3 regions of the Streptomyces taklimakanensis genome follow, and region 3 is predicted to be linked to each of the others. Evidence: riboswitches for the same ligand, from Rfam matches in the RefSeq annotation. Region 3 holds a riboswitch; each other region holds the start of a gene.

Region 1 (4,128 bases), 2.9 Mb from region 3:
TCCAGGCGTCGCTCCAGGCGTCGGTCCGGGCATCGGTCCGGGTCGGCCGCATCCGTGTCCACCTCCGGCGGAGGACTGTAGCGCGGCGACGGCGGCACGGGGGGGGGCGCCCCGGGCGTTCGAGCGCCGGGTGGGGCGTTCGGGTACCTCATCGCGCGCTCCTGCGCACACAGGTTCCGTGAGACACCATGAATCCGTTCTCAGTTCACCTTGCGTTCACCCGAGGTCCCTACGTTCGCCGAGTACCGCCCCTTCGACTGATTGCCTGGGTGAGATGGAAAACATCACGCTTCTCATCGGGATCGTGATCGTCACAGCCTTGGTGTTCGACTTCACCAACGGCTTCCACGACACGGCCAACGCGATGGCCACCACCATTTCCACCGGGGCTCTCAGGCCCAAGACGGCGGTGGCGATGTCGGCGATCCTCAACCTCGTCGGAGCCTTCGTCTCGGTCGAGGTCGCCGCGACCATTTCCAAGGGTCTCATCAACGAGGACGCCGGAATCGAACCCGCGGTGATCTTCGCCGGACTGGTCGGCGCCATCATCTGGAACCTGCTGACCTGGCTGGCCGGCCTCCCCTCCAGCTCCTCGCACGCCCTCATGGGCGGTCTGATCGGCGCGACGGTCGCCTCCGTCGGCATCGGCGCGGTCTCCTTCGACGCGGTCGTGATGAAGGTCCTGATCCCGGCCGTGGTAGCCCCCCTGGTGGCCGGAATCGCCGCGATGCTCGCCACCCGGCTCACCTACCGCCTCAGCCGGAACAGCGACGAGCAGGAGGTCGCCAAGGGGTACCGGGCCGGACAGATCGCCTCGGCCGCCCTGGTCTCCCTCGCCCACGGCACCAACGACGCGCAGAAGACGATGGGCGTCATCACCCTGGCCCTGATCTCGGGCGGCGTACTCGGCGCCGACGCCGACCCGCCGCTGTGGGTCATCGCCTCGGCGGGCATCGCCATCGCGCTGGGCACCTACCTGGGCGGCTGGCGCATCATCCGCACCATGGGCAAGGGCCTCACCGACATCCGTCCGGCGCAGGGCTTCGCCGCGCAGACCAGCTCGGCCGTCACCATCCTGGCCTCCTCCCACCTGGGCTTCGCCCTCTCCACCACCCAGGTCTGCTCCGGCTCGATCATGGGATGCGGCCTGGGTCGCAAGGGCGGCGCGGTGCGCTGGAGCACCGCGGGCCGCATGGTCGCCGCCTGGGGCCTGACCCTCCCGGCCGCCGGTCTGGTCGCCGCGGGGTCCGCCCTGCTGGCCACCCAGGGCGACTGGGGCGTCACCACGGTCGCGATCCTGGCCGTGCTCGCCGTCGCCGCCATCTGGTTCGCCTCCCGTCGGGAGCCGGTGGACCACACCAACGTCAACGACGTCGAGCCGACCGCCACCGAGCGGCAGGGGACCGAGGACCCGGGCGTGGTCACCGCTGCCCTGCAGGCCGTCGCGCCGCCGCCGACCACCGCCGCCCTGGGGGACGCCGAGGCGACCGACCGGGACGACCGGGCCGGGAAGACCACCGTCTCCGCCCCGTGAGGCACCGACCCGCCACATCCCCCCGTCCCGTACCCACGCGGATCCCGCACGGGTCGTAAGTCGCAAAGGAAGAAGCACCATGGACATCGACTGGGCCGCTCTCGGCCAGGTCTTCGGGGTCAGCCTCGTGATGACGGTCGGCCTGGTGGGCGTGTTCACCCTGGGCATCATCGGCTCCGCCGGCGGACGCAGGGCCTCGGCCGGCACCACGTCCCCGGCCCGTCTCGGCTCCTACGCCTGCTACGCCCTGTGCGCGGCGGCCGTGGCCTACGGCATCTACATCATCGCGGCCTGAGTCCGGGCCCCGCCTCCGCTCCTTCCGCCGCCCACGGGCGGGGTCGGGGCGTCGAGGGGGCTCCCCGGACGGGCAGAGCGCCGAACGGGCGCCCGGCGGACGACGCCGGGCGCCCGTTCGGTGTTCCGGGCGCGCGCCTCGTACCGCGCGCCGACGGGCGCGCACCGCGCACACCGCGTCCGTGTGCGCTTCCGCACAGTGCGCCGTCGCAGGTCATCGCCGAGTTGACGCGTCCCCGTGGGCGTGGTGGACTTCCCGTTGCCCAACGGCGGCAGGAGAGGAAGCCGGTGCGAATCCGGCGCGGTCCCGCCACTGTCACCGGGGAGCGCCCCCCACCCAGCGTCACGGCCCGTACATCGGGTTGGAAGGCCGGGGGAAGCGCCGATCCGGGAGCCAGGAGACTCTCGCCGCCGGTCACGTCGAGCCAGGGCGAGGACCCTGAGTGAGGACACCGCCATGCACGGCAGCCTGCCCGCGTTCACACCCCCACGTTCCCCAGCACACGGAACCCCACGAGGTGTGACGGCCCGCTGACACGATGCGTGCCCACCGCACCCACCACGCGGCAGTCGTCTCCCCGGCCACCGTCACCTCCTCTCCCGACCCGACCGGTTCCACGGAACCCGCCCCACCCGGCCCCGGCGCGGGCCGGGCCTACGGGATGCTGCTGGGACACCTGCTCGACCTGGTCGTCGGCGACCCCCGCCGCGGGCACCCCGTCGCCGCCTTCGGACGTGCCGCCGCAGCGGTCGAGCGCCTGCTGTGGCGCGACCACCGCGGCGCGGGCGCCCTGTACACCGCCGTGTGCGCGGGCGGCGCCACGGCCGCCGCGGCGGTGCTGGAGCGCGCCGCGCGCCGGTCCCCCACCGCCCGCACCACGGTGACGGCCGCCGCCACCTGGTCGGTGCTCGGCGGCAGCGGCCTGGCGCGCGAGGCCCGGACGATCGCCGCCGCGCTGGAGTCGGGCGACGTGGAGGCCGCGCGCGCCCGACTGCCGCACCTGTGCGGCCGGGACCCGCGGGCGCTGGACGCCGACGGCATCGCCCGCGCGGTGGTGGAGTCCGTCGCCGAGAACACCTCCGACGCCGTGGTGGGCGCGCTGGTGTGGGGGGCGGCCGCGGGCGTGCCGGGACTGGTCGGCTTCCGCGCCGTCAACACCCTGGACGCGATGGTGGGCCACCGTTCACCGCGCCATCTGCGCTTCGGCTGGGCCTCGGCCCGGCTGGACGACGTCGCGGGCCGGCCCGGTTCCCGGCTGACCGCGCTGCTGGCCGTCCTCGCCGGTCCGAACCCGCGCGGCGCGGTGGACGCCTGGCGCGCGGACGCCCACCGCCACCCCAGCCCCAACGCGGGTGTGGTGGAGGCCGCGTTCGCGGGCGCGCTGGGCGTGCGGTTGGGCGGGCCGCTGTCGTACGGGGGGCGGGTCGAGCACCGTCCGGTGCTCAACGCCTCCGGCCGCCCGGTGCGCGCGGCGGACATCGAGCGTGCGGTGCGGCTGTCGCGCCGGGTGGGCGCGTTGGCCCTGGTGCTGTGCGCCGGCGCCGGCGCGCTGCGGGAGAGGGGAGCCGCCCGCCGGGCGGCTCGTCGGAAGGCCCCGGGGAGGGCACGGTGACGGACACGGTGACGAGCGGCCCGCGGAGCGCCGCGGCGGGCGTTCCGGCGGGCGGCGGCCTGCTGGTGGCGGGGACGACCTCGGACGCGGGCAAGAGCGTGGTCACGGCCGGCATCTGCCGTTGGCTGGCCCGCGCGGGCGTGAAGGTGGCGCCGTTCAAGGCGCAGAACATGTCGCTGAACTCCTTCGTCACCCGCGACGGCGCCGAGATCGGCCGCGCCCAGGCCATGCAGGCCGCCGCGGCCGGGGTGGAGCCGAGCGCGCTGATGAACCCGGTGCTGCTCAAGCCCGGCGGGGACCGCACCAGCCAGGTGGTGCTGCTGGGAAGACCGGTGGGCGAGCTGAGCGCCCGCGGGTACCACGCGGGGCGGCAGGAGAGGCTGCTGGGCACGGTCACCGAGTGCCTGGCCGAGCTGCGGCGCACCCACGACGCGGTGATCTGCGAGGGCGCCGGCAGCCCGGCCGAGATCAACCTGCGGCGCACCGACATCGTCAACATGGGTCTGGCCCGCGCCGCCCGACTGCCGGTCGTGGTGGTCGGCGACATCGACCGGGGCGGCGTCTTCGCCTCGCTCTTCGGTACCACCGCGCTGCTGTCGGCCGAGGACCAGGCGCTGGTGGCGGGCTACGTCGTCAACAAGTTCCGCGGCGACGTGGCCCTGCTCCGGCCGGGCCTGGAGATGCTGC
Region 2 (4,128 bases), 1.1 Mb from region 3:
AGATCGCCTCGCCGGCGGAACTGTCCATGCCCTGGTCCACGATGGCCTGGAACCGCGCCCCCTGGCCGGCGCGGCCCAACGACCGGAAGGAGCCGACGCCGTGACGGTGGTCTGCCTGGAATCCCTCACCTTCGGCCTGGGGAACCTGGTGCGCGCCGCCGGATCCCTCGGGGAGCGGCTGCGGTTGCTGACCCGTGACCCCGGCTGGTACGCCCACGAGTTGGGCCGGCTGTCCGACGACGCCCTGGACGTGGTCGAGATCGACACCTTCGACACCGAGGCCGTGGCGGCCGAGCTGTCCCGCACCCCCCGACTGCGCGGTCTCATCAGCTCCACCGACACCTGGGCCCTGATCGGCGCCGAGTTGACGGCCCGCTTCGACCTGCCCGGCCCGGACCCGGCCGTCCTGCGGCTGACGCGGGACAAGGCGAAGGTCCGCGACCTGCTGTACGCGGCCGGTCTGACCCGGTCCCGGGCGACGGAGGTGGACCCGGGCCGCGCGGACGACGAGCTGCCGGCGCTGCTGCGCAAGGAGATCGGCCTCCCCGCCGTCCTCAAGGACACCGCGGGCACCGGCAGCCGGAACGTGTGGCTGGTCCGCGACGAGCGGGAGCTGGAGACGGCGCTGCGCGAGGCCGCCGAACGCACCCTGTTCGGGCGCCTGTTCGCCGAACCGTACTTCTCCGGGCCGGTCTACAGCGCCGAGACGCTCACCTGGCGGGGGCACACCCGGCTGCTGGGCGTCTCCAGCAGGCTGATGTCGCGCGAGCCGTACTTCCGCGAGGAGGTCACCGCCTTCCCCGTCGCCTTCCCCGAGGAACAGCGCGCCTCGCTGGAGCGGTGGCTGGACGAGGTCCTCGCGGCCGTGGGGTACACCGACCGCTTCGCCCACGTGGAGTTCGCCCTCACCCTCGCGGGCCCGGAGATCGTCGAGATCAACCCTCGCATCGGTGGGGCCCTGGTCGCCGAGGGCATGTGCCGCTCCCTGGGCTGCAACGTCTACGAGGCGATGGTGGAGACCGCGCTCGGCCGCCGTCCCCGCCTGATCGACGCGGAGCCGCCCGGCGGACCGGCGGTCGCCTTCGTCCTGGGCTACCCCGAACGGCCCGGGGTGTTCACCGGTGTCCAGGGGCTGGAGAGGCTGGCGGACATGCCCGGCTCCCCCACCTGGTACCCGACCAAACGCGTCGGCGACCGCATCGAGCACCTGACGGACAGCCGCGGCTACGCGGGCATCGTCCACGCGGAGGCCGAGACCGCGGAGTTGGCCACCCACCGCGCCGTGGCCGCCGCCAACGCCCTGCGCGTCCTCACCGAGGAGGCGCGGGACGGATGAGGAGGCCGGCCGTACCGGCACGCTCGCCCCGCCCCGCCGGGTGGCGGGACCCCGAACCGCACCACGGAAAGGACGAGTCCCGATGACACGGACGGACGGGTTCGAGGACGACGACTTCTGGACCGGTTTCTACGACTTCCTCTTCCCCGAGCAGCGTTTCGCCCAGGCCGAGGAACTCCTCGCCACCTCTCCCCTGCTCTCCTTCCCGCCCGGGTCCCGCACGCTCGACCTGTGTTGCGGGCCCGGCGTGTTCACCGTCCCCCTCGCCCGCCGCGGCCTGGAGGTCACCGGCGTGGACCGCAGCCCGGCCATGCTGGAGAAGGCGCGAAAATCCTGCGAGGCGGCCGGGGTGGAGGCCCGGTTCGTACGGGCCGACGCCCTGCACCACGTCGAGGCGGGCGCGTACGACGTGGTGCTCAACATGTTCACCTCCTTCGGTTACTTCGAGGATCCGGACGACAACGCCCGGGTGCTGCGCAACATGCACGACTGTCTGGTGCCCGGGGGCAGGCTGGTGCTGGACGTGGCCGGCAAGGAGATCCTGGCCCGCAGGGTGACGCCCCCGAAGGTCGTCCGGCGCGGCGAGGACCTGCTGGTGCAGACCGACACCGTGCTGGACGACTGGGCCCGGTTGCGCAGCGACTGGGTCCTGGTGCGCGGGGACCGCGTCGACCGCGCCGGCCTGGTGTGGTTCGTCTACAGCGCGGTCGAGCTGCGCGAGATGGCCGAGGAGGCCGGTTTCGGGGAGGTGGAGGTCTTCGGCGGCTTCGACGGCCGTCCCTACGACCAGGAGGCGGAGCGGCTGGTGCTGCGGGCCGTCCGCAAGGGGTGAGAGCGGTGGGCGCCGGGGGCGCGCGGCGCCCACCGCACGCTCTTTTGCGAATCGTTCGCAAGTACGTACCATCAGCGGGTCATCGCCGCGACGGGTGCCAGGAAGCCGGTGTGAGTCCGGCACGGTCCCGCCACTGTGACCGGGGAGCACACGCCTTCGAGGAGCCACCGCGCGAGCGGGAAGGCCGGGGGAGCGTCGATCCGGGAGTCAGGACACTGTCCTGTCGCGGGCCCGTCCGAGGAGCGAGGACTCCGTAGGAGGCACCACGTGTACGACGGAACGTTCCCTCTGCCGCCCCTCCCCCGCGGCCGCGCGCGCCGGAGAACCGCGCGCGGTCCGGCCCTCGCACTGGTCGCCGTCCTGGTGACCGGCTGCGGTGCCGACGCGGGTTCCGACGACCGGACCGCGTCCGAGCCCGCGTCCGCGGGGGGTTTCCCCGTCACCGTCGACAACTGCGGCGTCCGTACGACGTACGAGGAACCGCCGTCCCGGGTCGTCACCATCCACCAACACCCGGCGGAGCTGATGCTCTCCCTCGGGCTGAGGTACGTCATGGTCGGCACCGCCTTCCCCGACTCCGCGGTGCTGCCCGCCCTGCGGAAGGACTTCGAGAGCATCCCGCGACTGGCCGAGAGGGAACCCTCCTTCGAGACGGTCCTGGCGGCCGAGCCGGACTTCGTCTACGGCGGCTACGGCGCCGCCTTCGCCGAGAACGAGGGCCGTTCCCGCGAGGCGTTCGCCGACGCGGGCATCGACACCCACCTCAACCGCGAGTACTGCGGCGAGGGCGAGGTGACCATGGACGACGCCTACGAGGAGATCCGCACCCTCGGGAGGATCTTCGGCGTGCGGGAGCGCGCCGGGGACCTGGTGGCCGACCTCCGAAGGCGGGTCGCCGAGACCACCGAGGCCGTCGAGGGCGCCCCCACCGTGCCGGTGTTCGTCTACGACAGCGGTGACGGGTCCGCCTACACCGCGGGGGGAAGGGGCCTGGGCACCGAGATCATCCGGTTGGCCGGCGGACGCAACGTGTTCGACGACCTGGACGAGGTCTTCGGCGACGTCTCCTGGGAACAGGTCGTCGAGCGCAGGCCCGAGGTCATCGTGATCCACCACTACCGCGGTGCGGGCAGCGTCGAGCGGAAGAAGGAGTTCCTGCTCTCCCAGCCCGCCCTCGCCGATGTGCCCGCCATCAGGAACGAGCGGTTCGTCGTGCTGCCGCTGACCGCCACCCTGGTCGGCGTGCGTCCCCCGCACGCCGTGGCGGACCTGGCCCGCGCCCTGCACCCCGAGCGGTTCCGGTGACGGCCCACCCGGCGGCGCCGGACACCCCCGTGGCCGACCGGCCCGGCGGAGGCGCCCCGGCTCCCCGCCCTACCCGCTGCTCCTGGTGCTCCTCGGCGTGCTCCTGTCGGTCTCGCTGACGGCCGGGCTGGCCATCGGCTCGGTGCGCGTCCCGCCCGGCCAGGTCTGGAGCGTCCTCGCGCACCACCTGGGCGCCGGTTGGGTGGAGGCGGACTGGCCCCGGGCGCGCGAGACGATCGTGCTGGAGGTGCGGGCCCCCCGCGTCCTGTTGGGCGCCGTGACCGGTGCCGGGTTGGCGGTGGTCGGCACGGTCATGCAGGCCCTGGTGCGCAACCCGCTGGCGGACCCGTACCTGCTGGGCGTCTCCTCGGGCGCCTCGCTGGGAGCCGTGCTGGTCATCGTCTCCGGCGTCGGCGTCTTCGGCGCGCTGTCGCTGCCGGTGTCGGCGTTCGTCGGGGCCCTGGTGACGCTGCTGCTGGTGTACGCGACCGCGCGTGCGGGGGGACGCATCACCTCGACGCGGCTGGTGCTCTCCGGTGTCGCCGTCGCCGCCGTGCTGACCGCCGTCACCCACCTGGTGCTGTTGACCGCCGAGCGGGGCAACCAGGCCAGGGAGGTCCTCTCCTGGACGCTCGGCGGCCTCGGCGGGGTGCGT
Region 3 (4,128 bases):
GCGCAGCGCCTCCCGGGTCCGCTCGTCCCACAGGCCCAGTCGCTTGAGATCGGCCACCAGGTAGGAGTTGACCTGGAGGAACTCGCCCGAGAGCGTCTCGCGCTTGAAGAGGTTGGAGACCTGCGGCTCGACGCACTCGTAGACGCCCGCGATGGAGGCGATCGTGGCGGTCGGGGCGACGGCCAGCAGCAGCGCGTTGCGCAGTCCCGTGCCGGCGATCCTCTCCCGCAGCGCCGCCCAACGCTTTGGCCAGGTGATCTCCGCGTCCGGGTAGTGGTCGACGTGGAGGACGCCGCGGGCGGCGCGGGTGCTCTCCCAGGCCGGGTGCGGGCCGTGCCGCTCGGCCAGTTCGGCCGACGCCTCGTAGGCGGCGAGCATGACCCGCTCGGAGATCCGGGTGGACAGCCGTCGCGCCTCGGGCGAGTCGAAGGGCAGCCGCAGCCGGAAGAAGACGTCCTGGAGGCCCATCAGGCCCAGGCCGACCGGACGCCACCGGGAGTTGGACGCGGCGGCCTGCTCGGTGGGGTAGAAGTTGACGTCCACCACGCGGTCCAGGAAGAGCACGGCGGTGCGGACGGTGGCGTCCAGCCGCTCCCAGTCGACCGCCTCGTCGGGAGGGCCGCCCGCCTCGCCCAGGTGCGCGGCGAGGTTGATCGAGCCCAGGTTGCACACGGCCGTCTCGCCGTCGTCGGTGACCTCCAGGATCTCGGTGCAGAGGTTGGAGGAGTGGATGACGTTGCCCGGCTCGGCGGTCTGGTTGGCGGTGCGGTTGGCGGTGTCCTTGAAGGTCATCCAGCCGTTGCCGGTCTGGGCGAGGGTGCGCATCATCCGGGCGTACAGGGTGCGGGCCGGGACCGTCCGCACCGCCAGTCCGGCGGCCTCCGCGCGCCGGTAGGCGGCGTCGAACTCCTCGCCCCACAGGTCCACCAGCTCGGGGACGTCCGAGGGGGAGAACAGCGACCAGTCGGCGTCCGCCTCGACCCGGCGCATGAACTCGTCCGGGATCCAGTGGGCGATGTTCAGGTTGTGGGTGCGGCGGGCGTCCTCGCCGGTGTTGTCGCGCAGTTCGAGGAACTCCTCGACGTCCGCGTGCCAGGTCTCCAGATAGACACAGGCCGCTCCCTTGCGCCGGCCGCCCTGGTTGACGGCCGCGACCGAGGCGTCCAGCGTCCGCAGGAACGGCACGATGCCGCCGGAGTGCCCGTTGGTGCCGCGGATCAGCGAACCGCGCGAGCGGATGCGGGAGAAGGACAGTCCGATGCCGCCGGCGTGCTTCGACAGCCGCGCGACCTGGTGGTAGCGCTCGTAGAGGGAGTCCAGCTCGTCCCTGGGGGAGTCCAGCAGGTAGCAGGAGGACATCTGCGGATGCCGGGTGCCGGAGTTGAACAGGGTGGGGGAGGAGGGCAGGTAGGACAGTGTGCTGGTGAGCCGGTAGAGCTCGGCGACCTCCTCCACCGCGCGCCCGGAGGAGTCGAGGGCCAGGCCGCAGGCCACCCGCAGCAGGAAGTGCTGTGGGGTCTCGATCACCTGCCGGGTCACCGGATGGCGCAGCAGGTAGCGGGAGTGGAGGGTGCGCAGCCCGAAGTAGCCGAAGCGGTCGTCGGCACCGTCCGCCACGGCCCGTTCCACCAGTGTGTCGAGCCGCGCGGCGTGTTCGGCGACGAACTCGGCCGTACGGTCGGCGATCAGTCCCTCGCGCCGGCCGACCGCGACCGAGGCCGAGAAGGACACCGCCCCCTGTCCGGCGGCCTCCGCGCGGATCGCCCGGACGAGCAGCCGGGCCGCGAGCCGTGAGTACTGGGGTTCCTCGGCGATGAGGCCGGCGGCGGCCTCGGTGGCCAGGGACCGCAACTCCGCCTCGTCGGAGCCGGGATGACGGCCGCGCAGCGCGGCGGCGGCGACCCGGCCGGGGTCGGTGGCGGGCAGGTCGGCGCTGAGCTCGGTCAGGGTGCGCAGCAGCGCGGTACCGGGGCGGTCGTCGTCCTCCGGAGCGGAGGCCGGGACGGGCTCCGCCGCTGAGATGGTCAACTCGGTGATCTCCCTCGTGGGGCCTGCGGCCCGTGGGGAGGAGAGCGCGACGGACGTGCGGGCACGCCCGACCGGTGCGGGCACGACCGCGCGCGTCCGTCGGCCCACCCCACGAGGCCCGGACGTGACTGAGACACCGTCGGCAGGTCCTCGGACTCGTGGCGGGCGGCTCGGCTCGTGCGGACGACACGGGGGCAGCCCGTCGCACACCGTTGCGGGACAGTTCCGGATTCCCACCGGATTCCCCTGCGGCGACAGCGAGATGAGCATACATCTAGTGCCGACTGTGTCCATCACCCCTACATGTTGTGTTGCGGCGCCTCGTGGGTCCGGGAGGGGAGAGGGGGCGGCGGCCGCCGGAGGGAGGTGGCGGGAGGCGGGAGGGGCCCGGAACGCCGCGGCGCCGCGTCCGGTGGGGGACGCGGCGCCGCGGGGAGCGGCACGCCGTCAGCCGGTCGCGGTCTCCGTCCGCTCGGTGGTGTAGCCCCACGCCTCGCACAGGGGGCGCAGCGGCTCGGGCACCTCGGAGAGGGCCGGGAGGGGACGGGCTGCCTGGACGCGGCCGGTGCGGATCTTCTCCCGCCAGTCCCCCAGGCCCCTGCGCAACCGCCCCGAGGCGCGGTCGCCGTACTCCACCATCTCCGGCTCCCACTCCACGCCCAGGAACTCGCAGACACGGCGCAGTTCGCGGGCCGGGTCCTCGGTGAGGTCCTCGTAGCGGACGGTGATTCCGGAGAGGTTCTCGCGCGCCTCCTGGACCGCCTCCGCGTAGCGCAGGGCCTCGGCGACGGCCTCCTCCATCGTCCGCTTCGACGGGTCGGAGTCGTGCCAGGAGGCGGCGATGGAGGCGGGGTGGCGCAGCAGGAAGACGAAGCGCGCGTCGGGCCAGCACGCCTTGACGCGCCGCCACGCGAAGGCGTTGGCCGGGGTCTTCTCCACGATCACCGACTTGCCGCTGCGGACCAGTTCGCGGTGGAGGACCCGGTCCCACAGCAGGTGCTCCAGATCGGCCCGGTCCAGGTCCAGCTCCCGCATCGCCTCCGAGGCGAGCCGGGTGGTGGGGTGTACTTCCAGACGGCGCAGATGCAGCTCGTGGGGCGCGCGCAGTCGGGAGTGCGCGTCCAGGAGCATCCTCAGCAGCGTGGACCCGGAGCGGATGGAGGAGATGATGAAGACGGGTTCCCTCACCAGGCGGTCCGTCTCGGGGGAGGCGGGGGGACGGTAGCCGGTGACGGGCGCGGCGCAGGACGCGCCGGCCCCTCCGCCGGACGTGGCCGGGGAGGGGCCGTGGGGGGCCTTCTTCCGTGCGGTCCGGGCGCGGCGCACTTCGTACCCGGTGGCGGACGCAAGGATTCCGTTCACGGCTCGCAGGAGTTTCATACCAGGCGACGCTAGACAGCGAAGCCGTGCGATACCACCTTTCCGGGTGAGAATCTCCTTGGGATTCCGTGAGCGATCATGGGGGGAAGCGGAAGTTCAGCCCATTGCCAGAGCGAAGGTCAGCAGAGGGGTGAGCTCGGGCACCGGCCGCCAGTCCCGCTCCGGGGTGCGGACGAAGCCCAGCCGCTCGTAGAGCCGGTGCGCGGCGTGCATCCGCTCCTGACTGGAGAGCACCAGACGCCGGAGGCCGAGCGCCCCGGCCCGTTCCACGCACGCGCGCACCAGCGCCTCGCCCACCCCGTGCCCCCGTGCCCCGGGCCGCACCGCGAGCGTCCGGAACTCGCCCTCGCCGGGCCGGGCGATGTCGGCGTACTCCCCGCCGTCTCCCACGAAGGTGACGGTGCCCAGCACCTCGTCCGCACCGCCGTCCCCGTCGGGCCGTACGGCCACCAGCAGTTCGGCGTGTTCGGCACGGCGTCGCGCGTCGCGCAGCACGGCGAGGTAGGGGTCGTCCTCGCCGTGGGTCAGCAGTCCGTCGGCCAGGTACACCTCGGCCGTCAACTCCCCGACGACCCCCAGTTCCTCCGGGCGGGCCGCTCTGATGGTGATGTCCATGGGGCCATCATGCGGCACCCCGCCGACGGCGGTACGGCGGCCGGTCGTCGACGGGGTGCGCGGGGGCGTGGGGGACGCGGTGGGCGCGGGCCTCAGCGCCGGGCG

Evidence for each region. A riboswitch is a leader RNA that binds a small molecule or an ion and turns the genes downstream of it on or off. The one in region 3 is predicted to bind cobalamin.
Region 1: linked by a shared signal. The riboswitch ahead of F0L17_RS04830 (cobalamin biosynthesis protein) and the one ahead of F0L17_RS17820 (ribonucleoside-diphosphate reductase subunit alpha) in region 3 are both predicted to bind cobalamin.
Region 2: linked by a shared signal. The riboswitch ahead of F0L17_RS22670 (ABC transporter substrate-binding protein) and the one ahead of F0L17_RS17820 (ribonucleoside-diphosphate reductase subunit alpha) in region 3 are both predicted to bind cobalamin.

What each region holds. Positions count from the first base shown of each region.
Region 1 covers NZ_WIXO01000001.1:1,075,491-1,079,618, forward strand. The annotation lists gene F0L17_RS04815 (class II aldolase/adducin family protein) at 1-52, opposite strand, end outside; gene F0L17_RS04820 (inorganic phosphate transporter) at 275-1,534, shown strand; gene F0L17_RS04825 (hypothetical protein) at 1,614-1,829, shown strand; cobalamin riboswitch at 2,108-2,232, shown strand; gene F0L17_RS04830 (cobalamin biosynthesis protein) at 2,491-3,441, shown strand; gene F0L17_RS04835 (cobyric acid synthase) at 3,438-4,128, shown strand, end outside.
Region 2 covers NZ_WIXO01000001.1:5,151,903-5,156,030, reverse strand. The annotation lists gene F0L17_RS22685 (pyridoxal-phosphate dependent enzyme) at 1-104, shown strand, start outside; gene F0L17_RS22680 (ATP-grasp domain-containing protein) at 101-1,336, shown strand; gene F0L17_RS22675 (class I SAM-dependent methyltransferase) at 1,419-2,168, shown strand; cobalamin riboswitch at 2,228-2,406, shown strand; gene F0L17_RS22670 (ABC transporter substrate-binding protein) at 2,436-3,473, shown strand; gene F0L17_RS22665 (FecCD family ABC transporter permease) at 3,559-4,128, shown strand, end outside.
Region 3 covers NZ_WIXO01000001.1:4,003,438-4,007,565, forward strand. The annotation lists gene F0L17_RS17820 (ribonucleoside-diphosphate reductase subunit alpha) at 1-2,028, opposite strand, end outside; cobalamin riboswitch at 2,153-2,328, opposite strand; gene F0L17_RS17825 (sulfotransferase family protein) at 2,476-3,390, opposite strand; gene F0L17_RS17830 (GNAT family N-acetyltransferase) at 3,505-4,023, opposite strand; gene mctP (monocarboxylate uptake permease MctP) at 4,116-4,128, opposite strand, start outside.